DNA from 4 places in the Streptomyces sp. NPDC052225 genome. Region 1 is predicted to be linked to each of the others. Evidence: riboswitches for the same ligand, from Rfam matches in the RefSeq annotation. Region 1 holds a riboswitch; each other region holds the start of a gene.

What was found. Region 1 has a riboswitch for cyclic di-AMP ahead of AB0L37_RS03005 (M23 family metallopeptidase). Riboswitches for the same ligand answer to the same signal wherever they lie in the genome.
Region 2: linked by a shared signal. The riboswitch ahead of AB0L37_RS31690 (NlpC/P60 family protein) and the one ahead of AB0L37_RS03005 (M23 family metallopeptidase) in region 1 are both predicted to bind cyclic di-AMP.
Region 3: linked by a shared signal. The riboswitch ahead of AB0L37_RS14990 (M23 family metallopeptidase) and the one ahead of AB0L37_RS03005 (M23 family metallopeptidase) in region 1 are both predicted to bind cyclic di-AMP.
Region 4: linked by a shared signal. The riboswitch ahead of AB0L37_RS22555 (transglycosylase family protein) and the one ahead of AB0L37_RS03005 (M23 family metallopeptidase) in region 1 are both predicted to bind cyclic di-AMP.

Annotation. Positions count from the first base shown of each region.
Region 1 is NZ_JBFAVD010000001.1:600,170-605,815, reverse strand. It holds gene AB0L37_RS03015 (PrsW family intramembrane metalloprotease) at 1-559, shown strand, start outside; gene AB0L37_RS03010 (aldo/keto reductase) at 561-1,508, opposite strand; gene AB0L37_RS03005 (M23 family metallopeptidase) at 1,641-2,654, opposite strand; cyclic di-AMP (ydaO/yuaA leader) riboswitch at 2,696-2,831, opposite strand; gene AB0L37_RS03000 (PP2C family protein-serine/threonine phosphatase) at 3,045-4,160, opposite strand; gene AB0L37_RS02995 (MFS transporter) at 4,270-5,520, opposite strand; gene AB0L37_RS02990 (PLP-dependent cysteine synthase family protein) at 5,520-5,646, opposite strand, start outside.
Region 2 is NZ_JBFAVD010000028.1:45,557-51,202, forward strand. It holds gene AB0L37_RS31670 (peptidoglycan DD-metalloendopeptidase family protein) at 1-477, shown strand, start outside; gene pcrA (DNA helicase PcrA) at 507-2,978, opposite strand; gene AB0L37_RS31680 (hypothetical protein) at 3,072-3,449, opposite strand; gene AB0L37_RS31685 (hypothetical protein) at 3,455-3,691, opposite strand; cyclic di-AMP (ydaO/yuaA leader) riboswitch at 3,900-4,082, shown strand; gene AB0L37_RS31690 (NlpC/P60 family protein) at 4,090-5,271, shown strand; gene AB0L37_RS31695 (hypothetical protein) at 5,285-5,638, opposite strand.
Region 3 is NZ_JBFAVD010000008.1:146,216-151,861, forward strand. It holds gene AB0L37_RS14985 (GntR family transcriptional regulator) at 1-601, opposite strand, end outside; gene AB0L37_RS14990 (M23 family metallopeptidase) at 830-1,618, opposite strand; cyclic di-AMP (ydaO/yuaA leader) riboswitch at 1,631-1,795, opposite strand; gene AB0L37_RS14995 (pitrilysin family protein) at 2,046-3,413, opposite strand; gene AB0L37_RS15000 (pitrilysin family protein) at 3,431-4,771, opposite strand; gene AB0L37_RS15005 (DNA topoisomerase IV subunit A) at 5,055-5,646, shown strand, end outside.
Region 4 is NZ_JBFAVD010000015.1:137,960-143,605, forward strand. It holds gene eno (phosphopyruvate hydratase) at 1-757, opposite strand, end outside; gene AB0L37_RS22555 (transglycosylase family protein) at 1,028-1,711, opposite strand; cyclic di-AMP (ydaO/yuaA leader) riboswitch at 1,716-1,922, opposite strand; gene AB0L37_RS22560 (transglycosylase family protein) at 2,059-3,084, opposite strand; gene AB0L37_RS22565 (cytochrome P450) at 3,246-4,505, opposite strand; gene AB0L37_RS22570 (nucleoside triphosphate pyrophosphohydrolase) at 4,736-5,646, opposite strand, start outside.

The DNA.
Region 1 (5,646 bases):
CCTGCTGCTCCCGCTCGGCGGGCTGCTCGCCGCGATGGGCATGCACGCCTTCTGGAACGGCTCGTCGTCGCTCGGCGAGTACGGGTTCTTCGCGGTGTACGCGGCGTTCATGGTGCCGGTGTTCGGCCTGCTGACCTGGCTCGCGGTCTTCGTACGGCAGCGCGAGCTGCGCACCGTGCGGCAGGAGCTGCCCGCGTACGTGGCGGCGGGCTGGCTGGCGCCGCCCGAGCCGTTCGCGCTCGGCTCGCTCAAGGCGCGGCGCCTGGCGCGGGAGTACGCGGCGCACTACGGCGGCAAGCCGGCGGCCACGGCGGTCGCCGAGTACGAGTCGTACGCGACCTCGCTCGCGCTGCTCCGGCACCGCGGCCGCAAGGGCCGGGCCGGCGCCGATTTCGTCGTACGGGAGCGGGAGTTGCTGGACGCGCTGTGGGAGCGGCGCGGCTATGCGCGGGCCGCGCTCGCGTACGGGTCGCGGGCGGCGGCCCCGATGTGGCTGCCGCCGGTGTACGCGGGCCCGCCGTTCGCGCAGGGACCCGCGTACAACCCCTACCGGTACTGAATCAGGCGGACGCGGCCGTCAGCTTCCGGATCTCGGCCTCCGTCAGCTCCAGGTCCGCCACCGCGAGCAGCGCCGGGAGCTGCTCCACGACGCGGGCCGAGGCGATCGGCGCGGCCACGGTGGGCTGGGCGGCGAGCCAGGCGAGGGCGACCGTGGCGATCTCGGCGTCGTGGGCCTGCGCGACCTCGTCGAGGGCGGCGAGCACCTTGCGGCCGCGCTCGGTCTCCAGGTGCCGGCCGGCGCCGGCGGCCCGCGCGCTGTCGACGGTGGCGCCCGGACGGTACTTGCCGGTCAGGAAGCCGGAGGCGAGCGCGTAGTAGGGGACGGCGCCGAGGCCGGCGCGCGAGGCGATGTCCTGGCGCTCGCCCTCGTACGTGTCGCGCGAGACGAGGTTGTAGTGCGGCTGGATGGCGACGTAGCGGGCCACGCCCTCGCGGTCGGAGAAGTCGAGGGACTCCTGGAGGCGCGCGGGCGAGATGTTCGAGGCGGCGATGTTGCGCACCTTGCCGGCCTTCACCAGCTCGTCGAGCGCGCCGATGATCTCCTCGACCGGGATCGTCTCGTCGTCGTCGAAGTGCGTGTAGTACAGGTCGATGTGGTCGGTGCCCAGGCGCTTGAGGGAGGCGTCGGCGGCGGCCTTGATGTTCGCGCCGCGCAGGCCCTGGAAGTCGGGGTGGCGGGCGACCTTGGTGGCCACGACGACGTCGTCGCGGTTGCCGCGGGACGCCAGCCACTTGCCGATGATGGTCTCCGACTCGCCGCCCTCGTTGCCCTCGACCCAGGCCGAGTACGAGTCCGCGGTGTCGATGAAGTTGCCGCCCCCGGCGACGTACGCGTCGAGCACCGCGAACGAGGTGGCCTCGTCGGCGGTCCAGCCGAAGACGTTGCCGCCGAGGGAGAGCGGGAAGACCTCGAGGTCCGAGGAGCCGAGCTTGCGAAGAGAAGTCATGTGTCGGCTCAACAGACGTACAGAATGCGGTATTCCGTAGACAGCGAGGTCAGCCCGCCAAAGGTGGGTAAAACCGGCAGCCCTGACGTCGGGGGGTTGCCGCCAGGACCGCCGGGGTCACAAGGCGGGCTCTCAGGGAGTGAGGCCCTTGTCGCGCAGCCAGGCGGCCGGGTCGATGCCGGTGGCCTGCCCGCCGGGGTGGACCTCCAGGTGGAGGTGCGGTCCCGTGACGTTGCCGGTGGCGCCCACGCGGCCGATGACGTCGCCGGTGGAGACCTTCTGGCCCACCGTGACGTTCATCGACGACTGGTGGCAGAACCACAGCTCGGTGCCGTCGTCGAGGGTGATGACCGTGCGGTAGCCGTACGCGGTGTTCCAGCCGGCCTCGGTGACGGTGCCGGAGTGGATGGCGTAGATCGGGGTACCCGTGGGAGCGGCGAAGTCCAGGCCCGTGTGGTAGCCGGACGACCACATGGCGCCGGGCTGCCCGAACGTGCCGGTGATCGTGTACGAGGCGACCGGGATCTTGTAGCTCTTGGCGAGCTTGGCGAGGCGCTCGGCCTCGGCCTTCTTGCGCGCCTCCTCCTCGGCCGCCTTCTTCTCGGCGGCGGCCTTGGTCTCGGCGGCCTTCTGCTTCGCGGCGGCTTCCTCGGCGGCCTTCTGCGCGGCTGCCTCTTCGGCGGCCTGCTTCTCGGCGGCGTCGGCGGCGTCCTGCTGCGTCTCGGCCTGCTGCATGATGCGGGCGCGCAGCGTCTCGCCTGCGTCGGTCTGGCCGCTGCCGGTGCCCATGGTGGTGAGCGGGGCGGCCGCGGCGGCGGGGGCTCCGTCCGAGTCGTCGGATATCAGCGCGCCCACGCCGGGCAGCGACTTGGCCTCCGGCAGGGAGTCCTTGACGGCCGACAGGTCGGGCATGGAGATCTGGACCGCGGGCTTGCCGCCCTGCGCGGTGGCGATGCCGCCCGCGCCGACGGCGGCGATCACGCCGACGCCGAGGACCGTGGAGCTGCGCGCGAGGCCTCCGCGCTGCCGGGCGACGCGGTGCTTGCCGCGGACGGGGCGGACGGACTCCTCGGTGGGGTTCCACTCCTCCCAGTTCTCCTGCGCGACACTCTCGGCACCGAAGTCACCGTCGGTGGAGGCATGCAAGAACTCGGGGGCAGGACGGTTCGACGCCACGAAGGCGCTCTCCTTTCCTTCCTTCTCGCCTACCGGGTTAGCTGACGGGTTCGGAGCAGGAAGGTCTCCTACGGACGTGAAGTACGTCCGATTCACCCCAAGTTGGTGGTTCCCCGGCTCCCTTTCGGGATTAGGCGTGTGCGCACGGAGCCATCTCTTGTGACGGCTGGGACGACCGCGCTGCGTTATCGAACGTTAATAGACAGCCGACACTAATTCCAAGCCGTTCCCACTGATCGTTCACTTCTTTGGCCTGGACTTAACGGCCGAAGACCGGGCGGAACGGGTCGACTTGGCCGACCGCGCGAACACGCCCTTCAGCTGACGGTGTGTCAATTGTTATGCGGAGAGCGCGGAGAGTCACGGCCGTCGTACGGCGAGCAGTGCCATGTCGTCGGTCGCGCCGCCCCCGGTGTGCGCGCGCACCTCCTCCGAGAGCGCCGCGAGGAGTTCCTCGGGTCCGGGGAAGATGCGCCCGGCGAGGCGGGCCGCCGGATCGTAGAAGACGCCGTCCGCGTCGCGCGCCTCGGAGAGCCCGTCGGTGTAGAGCAGCAGAGTGGCGCCCGCCGGGAAGCCCGCCTCGGTGGCCCGGTCGGGCCAGCTGCCGAGTTCGCTCATGCCGAGCGGGAGCGCCGCCTCGTCGGGTCCGATGACGCGTACGGTGCCGTCGCCGAGCAGCACGATGGGTTCGGGGTGGCCGCGGTTGAGGATGCGGACGACCCTGTCGAAGCCGCCGCCGTGCGGGATCTCGGCGAGCACGGCCGTGGTGAATCCCTCGAAGTCGTCGATGCCGCTGCGCCGGGTGCCCTCGCGCGCGAGCGCCCGCTCCAGGCGCTGGGCGACCGCCTCCAGGCTGCCCTCCTGCTCGGCGGCCTCCCGGAACGCGCCGATCACCACGGCGACGGCGGCGACCGCACCCATCCCCTTGCCGCGTACGTCACCGACGACGATCCGGACACCGTGCGGGGTGTCCTGCACGGCGTACAGGTCCCCGCCGATGAACGCCCCGGCCTGCGCGGCCTCGTACCGCGCGGCGATGGCGAGCCCGCCGATCCGGCCCGCGGGCACGGGCAGCACGGCGAGCTGCGCGGCCTCGGCGATCTGCCGCGCGGACGCCAGCTGTTCGTCGCTGCGCCGCACGATCCGGTTGATGAAGCAGGCGAGGGCGCACACGGTGGCCACGGTGGCGATCTCCGTGATGACGTCGGAGCCGAACTCGCCCGTGTATCTGAGGTGGACGGCGACGATCGCGGCGATCGAGACGAGTCCGGCCACGAGTGTGCCGCGCAGCGAGAAGAACGGGGCGGCGACCAGGGGCGCCGCGCTGAACAGGGGCGCGCCGGAGAACCCCGACGGGGTGAAGTACTCGTAGGCCGCGCCGCAGACGATGAGCAGGACGGGGAGCAGTCGCAGGAAGGCACGGGTGGCGCCGGTGTCCGACGCGTATCTGTGCCTGCCTCCTCCGCGCTGCCCCACCACGTCTCCTACCGGCTCCGCGCCCGCTCTCCGGGCGTCTCACCAAGGTTTCCCGGGGTGCGGGGCGGGGGCTAGCAGGGTGGGCCGTATGGGTTACCCCCCTTTCTCTTCAAGCCCCTCCGGCGATTGAGGAGCGGGGCCCGGGGCGGAGCCCCGTGACCCGGGCGAGACGGCGCAGGGTCACGGCCCCCAGGCCGCCCACCCCCGCAAGCACCCACCACACCGCCCCCGACCCCATCAGCGCCCCCACCCCCAGATTCCCCACCGTGATCCCCACCCCGCACACCGTGTTGTAGAGCCCGTAATGCGTGGCGACCCAGCGGCCCCGGGCCAGGGAGACGACCGTGTCCATCTCGAACGGGTAGAGCACCGCCGTCGCCGCGGCGAGGCCCGCCGCGCAGAGCAGGAGCCCGGCCACGCCGACCCACCCGGTGCCGCCCGCCGCCGGCACCAGGAACGCCGCGCCCATCAGCCCGAGCCCGGCGACCAGGCACTGTTCGCGGCTCCAGGTCCGCCGGCACCAGTCGGTGATCCGCAACTGCCCGGCGAGCGCCACGAGCCCCGACGCCACGAACAGCGCGCTGGTCGCGACCTGCCCGGCCGTACCGCCGCCGACCAGGCGTTCCACGGTGAGCGGCAGCGCGAGATAGATCTGGAAGGACAGGACGTACGAGGATGTCATCGCCAGTGAGAACAGCCAGAAGGCGCGGTTGCCGAGGACGGTCGCCCACTGCCCCTTGCCGTCGCCGTCCGCCTCGGGCACCGCCGTGCGGTGGCGCGCGGGCAGCCGCACCGTCTGCACCACGGACAGCACCGCGAACAGGGCGGCCGACACCGCGCACGTCAGCCGGAAGTCGACGCCGGTCAGGGCGAGCCCGACGAGCGGCCCGAGCAGGATCCCCGCCTGGTAGTAGACGTTGAACAGGGCGAACGCCTCCACGCGGCGTTCCTCTCCGGCCTCCCCGGCGACGTACGCCCGTACCGCCGGATTGAACAGCGCGCCCGCGAGCCCGGTCGCGACGGACGCCCCGATGAGGACCGGCAGCGTGTCCGCGAAGGCGAGCGCGCCGAAGCCGAGCGTCCGCAGCGCGCACCCGGCGACGATCATCGGCTTGAACCCGAGCCGGTCCGCGAGCGCACCGCCGACCAGGAACATCCCCTGCTGCGACAGGTTCCGTACGCCGAGCACGAGCCCGACGGCCCAGGCCGCGAGGGAGAGCCGGCCCGACAGGTGTGCCGCGAGGTACGGCATCAGCATGTAGAAGCCGAGGTTGATGGAGAACTGGTTGACGAAGAGCAGCCGTACGGCCGGGTCGAACTTCCGTGTGCGGACGAGGACGTGCGTACCCGCGGCGGCCATCAGCGCACCCCCGCCGTGCGGCAGCGCACCGCGTACGACCACGCGGTGATCCCCGGCTCAGGGCCCGCGACCTCCCGCGGCGCGTCCGGCACCGGCGCGTCCAGGAGCCCGTGTCGCGCGCAGTAC
Region 2 (5,646 bases), on a different contig from region 1:
GAGCGCATCGACCTCAAGGCGAAGCAGGAGGCCGACCGCAAGAAGGCCGCCGAGGAGGCCGCCCGCAAGGAGGCGGCCCGCCCGAAGTTCGCGCTCCCGGTGAAGGAGCACGGCCTGAGCGCCTACTACGGCCAGGCCGGCATCAACTGGATGTCCGTGCACACCGGCATCGACTTCCCGGTCTCGTACGGGACTCCGGTGATGGCCGCGACGGACGGCACCGTGCGCACGCAGTGGAACAGCGCATACGGGAACATGGCGATCGTCACCGCCAAGGACGGTACCGAGACCTGGTACTGCCACCTTTCCGCGCACACCGTGATGAGCGGCCCGGTGAAGGCCGGTGACGTCATCGCGCGTTCGGGCAACTCCGGCAACTCGACCGGGCCGCACCTCCACTTCGAGGTACGGCCGGGCGGCGGCTCGGCGATCGACCCGCTGCCGTGGCTGCGCAGCCACGGCCTCGACCCGACGTAAGCCCCCCTCGCAGCCCGCGACAACCCGGGCTACAACTTCTCGACCGGCGCGTACCGCAGCAGCAGCCGCTTCGGCTTGGGGTCGCCGAAGTCGATCGTCGCCTCCGCGTTCCCGCCCGAGCCGCCCACACCCACGACCGTGCCGAGTCCGAACTGGTCGTGCGTGACGCGGTCGCCGACGGCGAGGGACACCACCGGCTTCTCGTTCGTACGGCGCGTCGCGAAGGCGGGCGTCGTACGGGAGCGGGACGACGACAGCGACGCGGCGATGCCACCGCCGATGCTCTTCGTCGACGGCGCGGGCGCCGCGGCACCCTTGCGCTTCCACTCCAGGTGCGCTTCCGGGATCTCCTCCAGGAAGCGGGACGGCGGGTTGTACGAGGGCTGGCCCCAGGCGCTGCGCATCGAGGAGCGCGTCAGGTAGAGCCGCTCGCGCGCACGCGTGATGCCGACGTACGCGAGCCGCCGCTCCTCCTCCAGCTCCTTGGTCTGGCCCAGCGAGCGCATGTGCGGGAAGACGCCGTCCTCCATGCCGGTCAGGAAGACGACCGGGAACTCCAGGCCCTTCGCGGTGTGCAGGGTCATCAGCGTGATGACGCCGCTGCCGTCGTCGTCCTCGTCCGGGATCTGGTCGGAGTCGGCGACGAGCGCGACGCGCTCCAGGAAGTCGGAGAGCGTTCCGCCGCTCACGTCCTCCTGGTCCTGGTTCTCCTCGGCCGCGCCGGACTCCTGCTCGAACTCCAGGGCCACGGCGGCGAGTTCCTGAAGGTTCTCGATCCGGGTCTCGTCCTGCGGGTCGGTCGAGGCCTGCAACTCGGCGAGATATCCGGTCCGTTCGAGCACGGCCTCCAGGACCGTGGCCGGTCCTGCGCCGGACTCGACGATCGTACGGAGGTCCTCCATCAGCGTGTTGAACCGCTTGACGGCGTTCGTGGAGCGGGCCGCCATGCCGTACGCCTCGTCGACGCGGCGCAGCGCCTGCGGGAAGGAGATCTTCTCGCGCTGCGAGAGCGCGTCGATCATCGCTTCGGCGCGGTCGCCGATGCCGCGCTTCGGCACGTTCAGGATCCGGCGCAGCGGGACGGAGTCCTCGGGGTTCGACAGCACGCGCAGATACGCGAGGACGTCCCTGACCTCCTTGCGCTCGTAGAAGCGGACGCCGCCGACGACCTTGTAGGGCAGGCCGACGCGGATGAAGATCTCTTCGAAGACACGGGACTGCGCGTTCGTCCGGTAGAAGACGGCGACGTCGCCCGCCTTCGCGTCGCCCGCGTCGGTGAGCCGGTCGATCTCCTCGGCGACGAACTGCGCCTCGTCGTGCTCGGTGTCCGCGACGTAGCCGGTGATCCGGGCGCCCGCGCCCGCGTTCGTCCACAGGTTCTTGGGGCGGCGCGATTCGTTGCGCTCGATGACCGCGTTGGCCGCGGTCAGGATCGTCTGCGTGGAGCGGTAGTTCTGCTCCAGCATGATCGTCGTCGCGTCCGGATAGTCCTCTTCGAAGTCGAGGATGTTGCGGATCGTGGCGCCGCGGAAGGCGTAGATCGACTGGTCGGCGTCACCCACGACGCACAGCTCGGCGGGGTCGGAGTCGGCCGGGCCGACCAGCTCCTTCACCAGCGCGTACTGCGCGTGGTTCGTGTCCTGGTACTCGTCGACCATGACGTGGCGGAAGCGGCGGCGGTAGTGCTCGGCGACGTCCGGGAACGCGCGCATCAGGTTGACCGTCGTCATGATCAGGTCGTCGAAGTCGAGGGCGTTGGCCTCGCGCAGCCGCGACTGGTACATCGCGTAGGCCTGGGCGAGGGTCTTCTCGAAGCCGTCGGCGGCGGTGGCGGCGAAGTCCTCCTCGTCGATCAGCTCGTTCTTCAAATTGCTGATCTTCGCGCTGAAGGACTTCGGCGGGAACTTCTTCGGGTCCAGGTCCAGGTCGCGGCAGACCAGGGCCATGAGCCGCTTGCTGTCGGCGGCGTCGTAGATCGAGAAGGACGACGTGAAGCCGAGCTTCTTCGACTCGCGACGCAGGATGCGCACGCACGCGCTGTGGAAGGTGGAGACCCACATCGCGTTGGCCCGCGGCCCGACGAGGGACTCGACGCGCTCCTTCATCTCGCCCGCGGCCTTGTTCGTGAACGTGATCGCGAGGATCTGGCCGGGGTGGACGCCGCGCTCGGCGAGCAGGTAGGCGATCCGGTGGGTCAGGACGCGGGTCTTGCCGGAGCCCGCGCCCGCGACGATGAGCAGGGGCGAGCCGCCGTGCACGACGGCCGCCTTCTGGTTCTCGTTCAGCCCGTCGAGGAGCGCGGCCGGGTCGATGACCGGGCGCGGCGCACCGTCGCGGTAGTGGGCGTCCCGGGCCGGAGGCACGTCGAACTTCCCGCCGAACAGGTCGTCCGGGATCGGCTCCGGAGCTGCTGCGGGATCGGTGTCCTCGGGCGGCGGCGGGGGCTCCTCCGCGCCGCTCTGGAGGCTGGCCAGGAAGTTGTCGTCAAAGAGGCTGCTCATCGCCCTACGAGTCTAGGCCGCCCCACTGACACCCCGCCGCCGCCTTTGCGACACCGCTGGAAGACAGACTCCGGAATCCGGGAAAGTCGCAGGTCAGAAGGACAGAATCTGCCGGAACCGGCCGCCGGGCGACTTCTTTCCGCCCTCCAGGACGGTCCCGGCGCGGTCGGCCTTGGTGACGGTCCGGGCGAAGAGCCGGCTGACGTACAGATCGCCGTGTCCGTCGGCCGCGACGCCGGTGACCGGGCCGAAGCCGGAGGTCCAGCCGAGGATCCTGCCGCCGGGGCTGACCTTCCAGACGCGGGCGGTCGCCCTGGCGGCCTCGCCGTTCAGGTCGCCGACGTAGAGGTTGCCGTCGGGGCCGAGGGCGATCGAGGCGGGGACGGCCACGTGGCCGTTGCGGTTCGGGAAGACGGTGAACGGCTTGGCCCTGCCGCCCGGCGACACCACGACGAGGTCGTCGCCCGCCACGTCCGCTACGACGGGGCGCCCGAGACAAAGACGCCGTCGAGGCCGGTCGCGAAGCCGCCGTCCTTCGTCGCGCCCGACGACAGCCCGGGGACGAACGACGCCTTCCTCCGGCACCCGCCGCCGTCCTGGTCGAGCTTCGCGACGCCCGCCGAGGTGCCGATACAGGTGTCGCCCTCGGGGCCGCCCTCGCCCGCTCCCGCGGTGGCGGGGCCGTACTGCGGACAAGTCGGCGGACTCCGCAACTCCGGGGAAGGCTCCGGTCAATCTACGGACAATTCGGCGCAGATCCCTCCGGATTGACCACGTACGGCCGGGCGCGGGCCCGAGGAGTAGCCAAGGTCACGAAAATGTATCGGGCATATCGAACATCAACCTTCACAGCAGCAACACCAGTTGGCTACGGTGCTGCGCGGGCAGTCCGTCCCCCCGCCCGCGAACAACGCGGCGACCGGACAGCCCCCGCTGAGTTCCGTACGCCGCAAGGCAGGGAACCGGGGACCCACCGACCTTGGGGTGAATCGGCCCAACGGCCCGGCAGCACCGGGCAGTTGACCGTAGGGCAGCCTTCCGCACGACGAGCACCACCCGCCCGAACCCGACAGCTAACCCGGTAGGCGGACCATGGAAGGAGTCGCCTGCCTTGGCGTCGCACCGCAAGCCGCGCAGCCGGTCCCGGATATCCGGCGGCCTTCGTACGACACCCGCCGTCGGCATCACGACCGCCGCGCTCACCTCCGTCGCCCTGCTCTCGCAGACGGCCCAGGCCGCCCCCACGCAGCCCCACAAGCCGAGCATCGAAGAGGTGCAGAAGAAGGTCGACACCCTGTACCGGCAGGCCGAGGTGTCCACGCAGAAGTACAACGCGGCCAAGGAACGGACCGAGGGCAAGAAGAAGCAGGTCGACAAGCTCCTCGACGACATCGCGCAGCGCACCGAGAAGATGAACACGGCGCGCCAGAAGCTGGGCCGGTTCGCCGCCGAGCAGTACCGCACGGGCGGCATCAGCGACACGGCGACGATGTTCCTCGCGGACGACCCCGAGGACTATTTCTCGCAGCGCCAGCTGATGAGCCGGCTCACCGACGAGCAGAAGAAGGCCGTCGACGACTACCAGGTCCAGCAGCGCACCACGGCGAAGAAGCGCACCGAGGCGCAGGCCAGCCTCAAGGACCTCACCACGTCGCAGACCGAGCTGAGGACCACCAAGCAGGACGTGCAGACCAAGCTGTCCGACGCGCGGGAACTGCTCTCCAAGCTGACGGCCGAGGAGAAGGCGCGCCTCGCGGCCATCGAGAAGGCGAAGCAGGAGGCGGCCGAGAAGAAGGCCGCCGAGCTCGCCGCACAGCAGAAGGCCGCGGAGGAGGAGAAGCGGAAGGCCGCCGAGGAGGCCGCCGCCAAGGAGCAGGGCTCCACGGACTCGTCGGACTCCTCCGGGTCCGCCTCGGACACGTCCGACTCGTACGCCACCAAGGCGGCGAAGGCGCTCGCGTTCGCCAAGGCCCAGGAGGGCAAGCCGTACGTGTGGGGCGCCACGGGCCCGGACTCGTACGACTGCTCGGGGCTCACGCAGGCCGCGTGGAAGGCGGCGGGGATCTCGCTGCCGCGCACCACCTGGGACCAGGTCGAGGTCGGCACGACGGTGCCGCTCTCCGACATCCAGCCGGGCGACCTGGTCTTCTTCTACGACGACATCAGCCACGTCGGCCTCTACCTCGGCGACGGCATGATGATCCACGCGCCGAAGCCGGGTGCGTACGTCCGCGAGGAGTCCATCTACTACGACGGCACGTCGTCCATCCACAGCGTGGTGCGGCCCGCCTGACCCCTCGGATCCCTCAGGTCCACAGAACGGCGATGAAGATGTTCGCGATCGTGAGTCCGCCGACGGTCGCGAACAGGGCCTTCTCCGCCTTCTCCTCGTCGCGCTTCACGTACACGATGCCGAGGATGACGATGAGGATCGCCAGCTTCACACCGATCTTGATGTTGTTCACGGTGTTGTCGTCGGCCTGATTGAGGCCGACGAGGGCGACACCGGTCACCAGCATGGTCAGCGCGCCGTGCAGCATGGCCTTGTTGAAGCGGGCCGCGCCCTGCCCCATCGCGGACATCTGCGTGAGGAAGCCGCCGAGCAGGGAGGCGATGCCGATGATGTGCAGGCCGACGAAGATGTGGATGAGTACGTCCATGAGGCGGA
Region 3 (5,646 bases), on a different contig from region 1:
CCGTGGCCCGCTCGGTGTGCAGGGCGGTCAGAGTGCGGGCGCGCTGCGCGTCACCGCGCGCCACGGCGTCGACGATCGCGCCGTGCTCCGCCCAGGACTCGGCGGGCTGGGCCGGCGTCTCCACGGCGTACATCCAGGCGATCTTGTGGCGGAGCTGGGTGAGCAGGGTGATCAGGCCGGGGCTGCCGGAGGCCTGCGCGAGCGTCTCGTGGAACCAGCCGCCCAGGGAGCGCAGATCCTCGCTCTGACCTCGCCTGGAGCGCTCCTGGCCCAGCCTGACCAGGCCGCGCAGGACCTTCAGGTGGGCCTCCGTGCGGCGCTGCGCCGCGCGGGCCGCGCCCAGCGGTTCGAGCAGCATCCGGATCTCCAGGAGGTCGGCGGCCTCCTGCTCGGTGGGCTCGGCGACGCACGCGCCCGCGTGGCGGCGCGTGACGACGAACCCCTCCGCCTCCAGGGTGCGCAGCGCCTCGCGGACCGGCACCCGCGAGACTCCGTAGCGGCGCGCGAGCAGTTCCTCGGTGAGTCTGCTGCCGCGCTCGTAGACCCCCGCGACGATGTCGTCGCGGATCGCCGTGCATACCGAGTGCGCGGGAATGCGCATGACCCGACCTCCGCCTTAATCCCCGCGAAACGCGGTCGATTGACGCCCCTGCAAGCGCGATTGACGCTCGATCAGCGCGCTTGCCATGTGACTCTATTCCACCGTCCTTGAATTTCCGACGGCAGCCCTGAATCCATGGATATTTTTTGGACAGGAGCGGCGTGCACACGCGAAAGCCCCGGCTCGGCGAGCCGGGGCTTTCGTGAGGTCGTCCGAACGGGTCAGCCGTCAGACACTGACGCCGTGCGAGCGCAGGTACGCGACCGGGTCGATGTCCGAGCCGTACTCGGGGCTCGTGCGGGCCTCGAAGTGGAGGTGCGGGCCGGTGACGTTGCCCGTGGCGCCGGAGAGGCCTATCTGCTGGCCCGGGGTGACCGACTGGCCCACGGAGACGCCGATGGACGACAGGTGACCGTACTGGGTGTACGTGCCGTCGTTCATCTTGATCACGATGTTGTTGCCGTACGCGCCGCCCCAGCCGGCCTCGACGACGGTGCCGGAGCCGACGGCGTGCACCGCGGTGCCGCTCGCGGCGTGGAAGTCGATGCCGGTGTGGCTGCCGGAGGACCACAGGCCGCTGCTCGCCTTGTAGGCGGTGGAGACGTACGAGTTGGAGATGGGCGCCACGTAGGTGTTGAGGCGCTTGCGCTCGGCCTCACGCGCGGCGCGCTCCTTGGCCTCGCGCTCCTTCTTGGCCTTCGCCTCGGCGGCGCGCCTCTCGGCCTCGGCCTTCTTCTGGGCCTCCTCGGCCGCCTTCTTCTCGGCGGCGGCTTCGGCGGCGGCCTTCTTCTGCGCGGAGGCCTGTGCGTCGATCTGGTCGGCCAGGGAGTCGCCGATGGCGATGGCCTGCGTCAGGCCGTTCTGGTCGGCGGCCGCGGAGTCTGCGGCGAGAGCGGGGGCGGCGAAGCCTCCGATGACACCGGTCGTGGTGAGCGCCGCGACGCCCGCGACCTGCGCGGTGGTACGCGTGAGACGGCTCGGACGACGGTGCTTCCCGGTGGCACGGGTGAACGCCATGAAGGGGTTGATCCTTTCCTTCCCTCTCGCCTACCGGGTTAGCTGACGGGTTCGGAGCAGGAAGGTCTCCTACGGGCTCCCTCCCCTCGCGGGAAGAGCGCCCGATTCACCCCAGGGACTGCGGTGGGTCCCCGGCTCCCCTGGCTCGCGCCATGGGGGACTCGGCGATGACTGTCCGGTGTCGCGGGCGCGACGTGTGTCTGGCGGACAGCCGGACCGACGCTAAGCGGGACATCTTTCAATCAACAAACGGATCCCGGCTTTTGTAGTGCATGCCACAGAGCAGACAGGCAACCTCCGCCTCAATTCGGACATATGCGATCGATAGCTAGTCGAGAGGCGGACAACTGCGGACGTGAGCGACACCACGAAGCCCCGGTGGCCTATGCGGCCACCGGGGCTTGCGGTCTCCTGCGGGTCGTCCGGGTCAGCCGGTGACGACGCTCACCTCGCCGATCCCGAGCGCCTTGACGGGCTCCTCGATCTGCGCGGCGTCGCCCACCAGGATCGTCACCAGACGGTCGGCCGGGAAGGCGCTCACGACCGCCGCAGTGGCCTCCACGGTGCCCGTGGCGGCGAGTTGGCGGTACAGCTGCGCCTGGTAGTCGTCCGGCAGGTGCTGCTCGACCTGGTCGGCGAGCGTGCCGGCGACGGCCGCGGCGGTCTCGAACTTCAGCGGGGCCACGCCCACCAAGTTCTGCACCGCGGTGTCGCGTTCGGCGTCCGTGAGGCCCTCCGCGGCCAGCGTGCGCAGGACCTTCCAGAGGTCGTCGAGCGCGGGCCCGGTGTTCGGCGTGTCCACGGACCCGCTGATGGCGAGCATCGCGGCGCCCGTGCCGTCCGGCGCCGAACGCAGCACCTGGGCGAAGGAGCGCACTCCGTAGGTGTAGCCCTTCTCCTCGCGCAGAACCCGGTCGAGGCGCGAGGTGAGGGTGCCGCCGAGGCAGTACGTGCCGAGGATCTGCGCGGCCCACACGCGGTCGTGCCGGTCGGGTCCGATGCGGCCGATGAGCAGCTGCGTCTGCACGGCGCCCGGGCGGTCCACGATGACGACGCGTCCGGTGTCGTCGGCGGTGACCGGCGGGACCGGGCGGGGCTCGGTGGTGTCGCCGGTCCAGGCGCCGAGCGTGTCCCCCAGGAGGGCGTCGACGTCGACGCCCGTCAGGTCGCCCACCACTACGGCTGTAGCGGTGGCAGGGCGTACGTGCTTCTCGTAGAAGGCGCGTACGGCGGCCGCGTCGATCGCGGTGACGGTCTCCTCGGTGCCCTGGCGCGGGCGCGACATGCGCGCGCTCGCCGGGAAGAGCTGCCGGGAGAGCTCCTTGGCCGCGCGGCGGGCCGGGTTGGCGCTCTCGTGCGGGATCTCGTCCAGGCGGTTGCGCACCAAGCGCTCGATCTCGCTGTCGGCGAAGGCGGGCGCGCGCAGGGCGTCGGCCAGCAGCGCGAGCGCCTTCGGGAGCCGGGAGACGGGCACTTCGAGGGAGACGCGGACGCCGGGGTGGTCGGCGTGCGCGTCCATCGTGGCGCCGCAGCGCTCCAGTTCGGCCGCGAACTCCTCGGCGGAGTGCTTGTCGGTGCCCTCGTTGAAGGCACGCGCCATGATCGTGGCGACGCCGTCGAGCCCGGCGGGCTCGGCGTCCAGGGGCGCGTCGAGGTTGACCTCGACGGCGACGACCTGCTGGCCCGGGCGGTGGCAGCGCAGCACGGTCAGGCCGTTGCCGAGGGCACCGCGCTGCGGGGCGGGGAACGCCCACGGCTTGGCGGCGCCGGCCTGCGGCTGGGGGTGGAAGTCCATGGTCGCGAGCTGCTCGGTCACCGGCCCGCCTCCTCGTCGCTGTCGTCGTCGGTCTCGGCGGGCGCCGTGGGCTCGTACACGAGGACCGCGCGGTTGTCGGGGCGCAGGCGGGCCTTGGCGACCTCCTGGACCTCCTCGGCGGTCACGTCGAGGACGCGCTGTACGGCGGTGAGGGCGAGCTGCGGATCGCCGAACAGGACGGCGTAACGGCACAGTTCGTCGGCACGGCCCGCGACCGTGCTGAGCCGGTCCAGCCACTCGCGCTCCAACTGGGCCTGGGCGCGCTCCATTTCCTCGGGCGTGGGGCCCTCTGCGGCGAACCGCGCGAGCTCCTCGTCGACGGCGGCCTCGATCACCGGCACCTCGACGTCACCGGACGTCTTCACGTCGAGCCAGCCCAGGGACGGCGCCCCGGACAGGCGCAGCAGACCGAAGCCGGCGGCCACGGCGGTGCGGTCCCGGCGTACGAGGCGGTTGTAGAGCCGCGAGGACTCGCCGCCGCCGAGCACCGTCAGGGCGAGGTCCGCGGCGTCTCCCGCGCGCGTGCCGTCCTCGGGGAGCCTGTATGCGGCCATCAGGGCGCGCGCGGGCACGTCCTCCTCGACGACCTCGCGCAGTTCCTCGCCGATGATCTCCGGCAGCGAGCCGTCGCGCGGGGCGGGCTTGCCGTCGTGGCCGGGGATGGAACCGAAGTACTTCTCGACCCAGGCGAGCGTCTCCTCGGGGTCGATGTCGCCCACCACGGAGAGCACCGCATTGTTGGGCGCGTAGTAGGTGCGGAAGAAGTTCCGCGCGTCTTCAAGGGTGGCCGCGTCCAGGTCGGCCATGGAGCCGATGGGCGTGTGGTGGTATGGGTGGCCCTCGGGGTACATCAGGGCGGTCAGCTTCTCGAACGCGGTGCCGTAGGGCACGTTGTCGTAGCGCTGGCGGCGCTCGTTCTTGACGACATCGCGCTGGTTCTCCATGGACTCGTCGTCCAGGGCCGCGAGCAGCGAGCCCATGCGGTCGGCCTCCAGCCACAGCGCGAGCTCCAGCTGGTGGGCGGGCATGGTCTCGAAGTAGTTCGTACGCTCGAAGCTCGTCGTGCCGTTGAGAGAGCCGCCCGCGCCCTGGACCAGCTCGAAGTGGCCGTTGCCGTGCACCTGCTTCGAACCCTGGAACATCAGGTGCTCGAAGAGGTGAGCCAGGCCCGTACGGCCCTTGACCTCGTGGCGCGAGCCGACGTCGTACCAGAGGCAGACCGCGGCGACCGGGGTCAGGTGGTCCTCGGAGAGCACCACGCGCAGGCCGTTGGCCAGCCGGTGCTCGGTCGCTGTCAGGCCGCCGGAGCCGGCCTCGGCGGTGGCCGTGTGACCCATGGGCATGTACGTCCCTTCGATCGCGGAGAACGCAAAATACGCAGCAAACCACAGAACTGCTGCCAGTCCTGCCACTGTATGCAAGCGTGCTGACCCCTGACGAAGTTCCCGCTCCGGCTACGCCGTAAGCGAGCAGGCGACCCTCGTGAGGACTGCGAAGCACCCCGTACGGACGGGTCGCGAGCAGCGTTGTCAGTGGGGCGGTCCACAATGGTCCGCGACAGTTCCCGTTCATGTATCTGTTCATGTACCTGTTCATGTTGGTGAAGGAGCCGCAGCAGCGATGGCCCGCCGCAGCACGAAGACCCCGCCGCCCGACGACTTCGAGGAGAAGATCCTCGACATCGACGTGGTCGACGAAATGCAGGGCTCCTACCTGGAGTACGCGTACTCGGTCATCTACTCGCGCGCCCTGCCGGACGCCCGGGACGGGATGAAGCCCGTCCATCGGCGGATCGTCTACCAGATGAACGAGATGGGCCTGCGCCCCGAGCGCGGCTATGTGAAGTGCGCCCGTGTCGTCGGCGAGGTCATGGGTAAGTTGCACCCCCATGGCGACGCGTCGATCTACGACGCCCTGGTGCGCCTGGCCCAGCCGTTCTCCATGCGCGTGCCGCTGATCGACGGCCACGGCAACTTCGGCTCGCTGGGCAATGACGACCGCCCGGCCGCCATGCGATACACCGAGTGCAAGATGGACGCCGCGGCGTCCCTGATGACCGACTCGATCGACGAGAACACGGTCGACTTCACGCCGAACTACGACGGGCAGGAGCAGGAGCCGGTCGTCCTCCCGGCCGCGTACCCGAACCTGCTGGTGAACGGCACGTCGGGCATCGCGGTCGGCATGGCGACGAACATGCCGCCGCACAACC
Region 4 (5,646 bases), on a different contig from region 1:
TGCCGTCCTTGTAGAACTCGGAGGCGGCGACGTCCAGGGCGAGCGCGATCTGCTGGCCGGGGATGTAGCCGGCCTCCTTGATCGCTTCGAGGATGAGGTCGAGCGCGGCGCGGTTCGACTCCAGGTTCGGGGCGAAGCCGCCCTCGTCGCCGAGGCCGGTCGACAGGCCCTTGGTCTTCAGCACCTTCTTGAGGGTGTGGTAGACCTCGGCGCCCCAGCGCAGCGCCTCGGAGAAGGACTCCGCGCCGATCGGGGCGATCATGAACTCCTGGATGTCGACGTTGGAGTCGGCGTGCGACCCACCGTTCAGGATGTTCATCATCGGGACGGGCAGCAGGTGCGCGTTCGGGCCACCGAGGTAGCGGAACAGCGGCAGGTCCGAGGCCTCGGACGCGGCGTGCGCGACGGCGAGCGAGACGCCGAGGATGGCGTTGGCGCCGAGCGAGCCCTTGTTGTCCGTGGCGTCCAGGTCGAACATCGCCTGGTCGATCAGGCGCTGCTCGGTGGCGTCGTAGCCGACGAGCTCCGGGCCGATCTGCTCGATGACGGCGAGGACCGCCTTCTCGACACCCTTGCCGAGGTAACGGTTGGGGTCACCGTCACGGAGTTCGATGGCCTCGAAGGCACCGGTGGAGGCGCCGGACGGGACAGCAGCACGACCCGTGCTGCCGTCGTCGAGGCCGACCTCGACCTCGACCGTGGGGTTGCCTCGGGAGTCCAGGATTTCCCGGGCTACGACGACGTCGATGGACGGCACGAGCATCTCCTTCTGGGATGTGACGCGGGCTATGCGGGGCCGCGATGCACGGCCTCGACCCCTTGAGCCTAACCGCCTCCGGGGCATCGGCCAGCCGACCGACCGTCCCTTGGACAACGCCGTGAGCGAAATGTTCCTGAACGGAACAAAAACAGCGACCCCCGTTCCGGATTCCGGAACGGGGGTCGCGGTGCGAGCGGCCCGTGGGGACGGGGCGGGGTCCTCGGCGTCCGCCGATGCCGGGACTCCCTATAAGGGTGCGGCTGCGGACTACTTCAGGTGGAGCTGCTGACCCGGGTAGATCAGGTCGGCGTCCTTGACGATGTCCTTGTTCAGCTTGAACAGCTTCTGCCAGGTCGTGCCGTGCGCGCCGGCGATCTCGCCGAGGGTGTCGCCGGACTTGACCTTGTACTCGCCGTCGCCCTTCTCGACCTTCTGGCCGGTCGGGGTCGTGACGGTCTCGCGCTTCTCGGAGCGGGTCGTCGTGGACGAGTCCGAGCGCTCCTGCTGCTTGGGCTGCGCCTGCTGCTGCGGCTGCGCCTGCTGCTGCGTCTCGGCGGCCGGAGCGGAGTTGCCGGTGGACGCGCCGGACAGGTTGACGCCACAGCTCGGCCAGGCGCCCTTGCCCTGGGAGGCGAGGACCTTCTCGGCGACGGCTATCTGCTGCGCCTTGGAGGCCTGGTCGGCCGAGGACGCGTAGGCGGTGCCGCCGTACGCGGCCCACGTGGAGGACGAGAACTGGAGGCCGCCGTAGTAGCCGTTGCCGGTGTTGATCGACCAGTTGCCACCGGACTCGCACTGGGCGACCTGGTCCCACTCGGAGGTGGTCGCGGCGGAGGCCGAGGTGGCACCCATCAGCGGGACGGCGACGGCGGCACCGGCGACACCGGCGAGCGTGGCGACACGGACGGCCTTGGACGGGCGGCGGTGCTTGCCCTTGCTGGAAAGCAGCATGGAGAGATCCCCTCACCGACGCCTACGAGGTGAGCTGTCGGGTTCGGGCCAGTGAGTGCCCGGCCGCGCATCCTTGTGCGCGGCTTAACCCCTAGCCGTCCGAAGTCGTCGACCTCGTACGGCGCTTACCTGGGTCCCCCGCTCCTGCCTACGGCGCTGACGCGTCGACTGTTCCCGTACGGACGTTGGCAGGATTCGGCGTGACGTCCATCGGGGCCCGCTGTGGCGAGCGGTCACGACCGTAAGCAGTGGATCCGCCCGATTTCAAAGACGATCAGGCCCTTTGAGACCCATCTCTCACTTGCGCCAAAGCGGACAAACAACCATCAATGCGTCCCGAACTCCCGCTACTTTTCGACCGATTCGAGACCAAGATCCAGACTCTGACCAGGAATGATGAGGTCCGGGTCGGACCCGACCTCCTTCTTGTTCCGGTCGTAGAGCGCGGCCCACCCGCCGTCCACGTCCTGCGCGTCGGCGATGTCCCAGAGGTTGTCGCCGGAGCGGACCGTGTAGGTCCCGTCGCCGCGCTTGTCGTCGCGGGAGGCGTGACGGCCTTCTCCCGTACGGGAGTCGGCGTCGTCGTCGGCGGCCCGGTCGCCGCGGTGGCGGCCGGCGGCGGAGGCGTCGCCGCCGGTGGCGGAGGGGTCCGGGGTGGCCGAGGCGGAGGACTCGGGGGCGGCCGGATCGACGGAGCCGGACGCGTCGGCGGGGTCCGCCGAGTCGGCCGGGCCGGCCGAATCGCCCGGGTCGGCCGAGGGAGTTGTGGCGCTCTGCTCCGACTTGTCCGAGTTGTTCGAGCTCTCGTCGGCCGCGGTGTCACTCTTGTCGCCGTCGGTGCCGTTACCGGAGGTATCCCCCGAGGCGTCAGTTGACGCGCCGTCGGATGCGGTGTCCGAGTCGTCCGACCCGTCGTGATTCTTCTCTCCCGAGGACGTGTCCGCATCGGACGCCTGCGGGGAGGGGCTCGTACCCGGGTCGACGTCGGCGGAGTCGTCGCTCTTGCTGAGGCCCGCGGCGAGCGAGCAGCTCGGCCAGGCGGCCGTGCCCCTGGCGTCGAGGACCTTCTCGGCGACGGCTATCTGCTGCGAGCGGCTGGCCAGGTCGGCGCGCGGGGCGTAGTCGAGGCCGCCGTACTGCTCCCACATCTCCTGCGAGAACTGGAGGCCGCCGTAGTAGCCGTTGCCCGCGTCCAGGCTCCACTGGCCGCCGGACTCGCACTCGGCGAGCTTGTCCCAGGCATGGGTGGAGGCGGCGCTCGCGTTCGTCGCGGCGAGCAGCGGGATCGCGATGGCGCTGCCGGTGACTCCGGCGGCGACGATCAGAGCAGGGGCCTGACGGGGGCGACGGTGACGACCGTTCCCGGAGAGCATGCGTTTGCCTTTCGCGAGACTGTTGCTGCTGCACGCGACGAGTGGTGCGGAGGTGACGGTTGTGCATGTGTCGCGATGACTGGTGAACGTAGCGGCACTCGAACGCTTGTCACAAGTCGATGCAGCGGAGATCACGTGAAAGTCACAGCTTTGACGGCCCGTCAGTTCTGGCGGGGCGTGAACTCCACCGGAAGCGTGCGCAGTCCGCGCATGATGAGCCCGCCGCGCCAGCGCAGATCGTCCGGTTCCTCCGCAAGTCGCAGGTCCGGCAGAGCCGTGAAGAGCGAGGCCAGGGCGGTCTTTCCCTCCAGGCGCGCGAGCGGGGCGCCTAGGCAGTAGTGGATGCCGTGCCCGTAGCCGAGGTGCTGGTTGTCGCGGCGGGAGAGATCGAGGGTGTCGGGCTCGGCGAAGCGCTCCGGGTCGCGGTCGGCCGCGGCGAGCACGACGAGGACCGGGTCGCCGACGCCGATGTCCTGGCCTCCGATACGCAGGGGCTCGGTGGCGAACCGCCAGGTGGCCAGTTCCACGGGGCCGTCGAAGCGCAGCAGTTCCTCGATGCCGGTGTCCAGGAGATCCGTTTCACCCTGCTTCAGGGCGAGTTGGAGGCGTTCGCGCTCCTCGGGGTGGGTCAGCAGGGCGTACGTGCCGTTGCCGATGAGGTTGATGGTCGTCTCGAAACCGGCGAAGAGGAGGATGAAGGCCATCGCGGCGGCCTCGTTCTCCGTGAGGTGCTCGCCGTGGTCGGAGGCGCGGATGAGGCCGGAGATCAGGTCGTCGCCGGGCTCGTCGCGCTTGCGATGGATGAGCTCGACGAGATAGTTCCGGATCTTCTTCACGGAGCGGGCGACCCCGCCGCGCGGGCCCTTGCCGTGGCGGATCATCATGCCCGCCCAGTCCCGCAGGTCGTCCTGGTCCTCGCGCGGGACGCCGAGCAGGTCGCAGATGGCGTAGATGGGGAGCGGGAAGGCGAAGTCGTGGATCAGGTCGGCCTCGCCCTTCGCCGCGAACTCGTCGATGAGCCGGTCGGTCAACTCCTGGACCCTGGGCGCGAATTCGGCCACCGTGCGCGGGGTGAACGCCTTCGACACGAGGCGGCGCAGGCGGGTGTGGTCCGGCGGGTCGATGTTGAGCAGATGCGTCATCAGCTCGGCCTTGCGTTCGCCCGGGATGCCCGTTTTGCCCTTGGCGTGGGAGGGCTCGTCGTGGTGGTCGGGGTTCTTGCTGAGCCGCTGGTCGGCCAGGGCCTGACGGGCGTCCGCGTACCGCGTGACCAGCCAGGCCTCGACGCCGCTCGGGAGGGTGGTGCGGTGTACCGGGGCGTGTTCGCGGAGCCAGGCGTATGCGGGGTACGGGTCGCTGGCGAACTCCCAGGTGAACAGTTCGGGGGCGGCCGGGGTCTGGGGGGCGGGGCTTTCGGTCACGCCTTGACGGTAGCCGCCGGGTAGGGGGGCGGGTTGTCGGGTGCGGGTTCGGTGGGGGCTGGTCGCGCCGTTCCCCGCGCCCCTGAGGCATGCGCTGCGCGCAGCCTCCCCTGAAGGCCGGCGGCTTCGCCGCCTGGCCTTGATCGGGGAAATGCGCGCGAAGCGCAGGCATTTCAGGGGCGCGGGGAACGGCGCGACCAGCCCCCACCCACCCGCAGCCGCGACGAGACCTAAAGCCCCTCGGCGGTGCGGACCGCGTCGCGATAAGCGCGGGCCGCGGCACGGAGTGCGGCCTCGGGGTCGACCCCCTCCGCCTCCGCCCGGAGGGCAAGCGCCAGCAACTCGTAGCCGACCCCCGACCCCACGGGCACCGGAACATCCAGAGAGGCCGTACGGACGCGCGAGCCGAGCTTCGCCGCGAGGGCGAGGCCGGGCTGCCCGAGCGGGACGCCGTCCGTGACGGAGGCCCGGCGCTTGGCCTCGCCCTTCTTGCGGAGCCAGATCTCCCGGACCTCCTCCGGGGTGGCGGCGCTCTCGTCGCCGAAGACGTGCGGATGCCGGTGGATGAGCTTGTCGACGATGCCGCCCGCGACGTCGTCCACCGAGAACGGCTCGTCGGCGTCCTCCTCGGCGATGCGGGCGTGGAAGACCACCTGGAGCAGGACGTCGCCGAGCTCCTCGCGCAGCTCTTCCCTGTCGTCCGTCTCGATCGCCTCCACCAGCTCGTACGCCTCCTCGATGGCGTACTTGGCGAGGTCCTCGTGGGTGCGCAGCTTCGACCAGGGGCACTCACGGCGGATGCGGTCCATGACCTGGACGAGGTCGAGGAGGCGGGCGCCGGGCAGGTCGTACGAGCCGGGGAGCAGTTCGAGCGACGGCATCTGCTCGCGGCCGGAGCCGGCCAGCGCGGCGAGGCCGTCGGTGAGGCGGCGGTCACCCTCGGCCGTGGCGAGGACGACGACCGTGCGGCCGCCGTCCACGCACCGGTCCACGAGGTCGCGGGCCGTGGGCGCCTCGACGGCGACCTCGACGCCCGCCTCCTTCAGGTACGGCAGCTGCGGGTGCGCGGCGTCGGCGCAGAGCACCTCGTCGGCACCCCGCAGCGCCTGCCACGCCTGCCAGGAGAGCAGCCCCGGGGCGA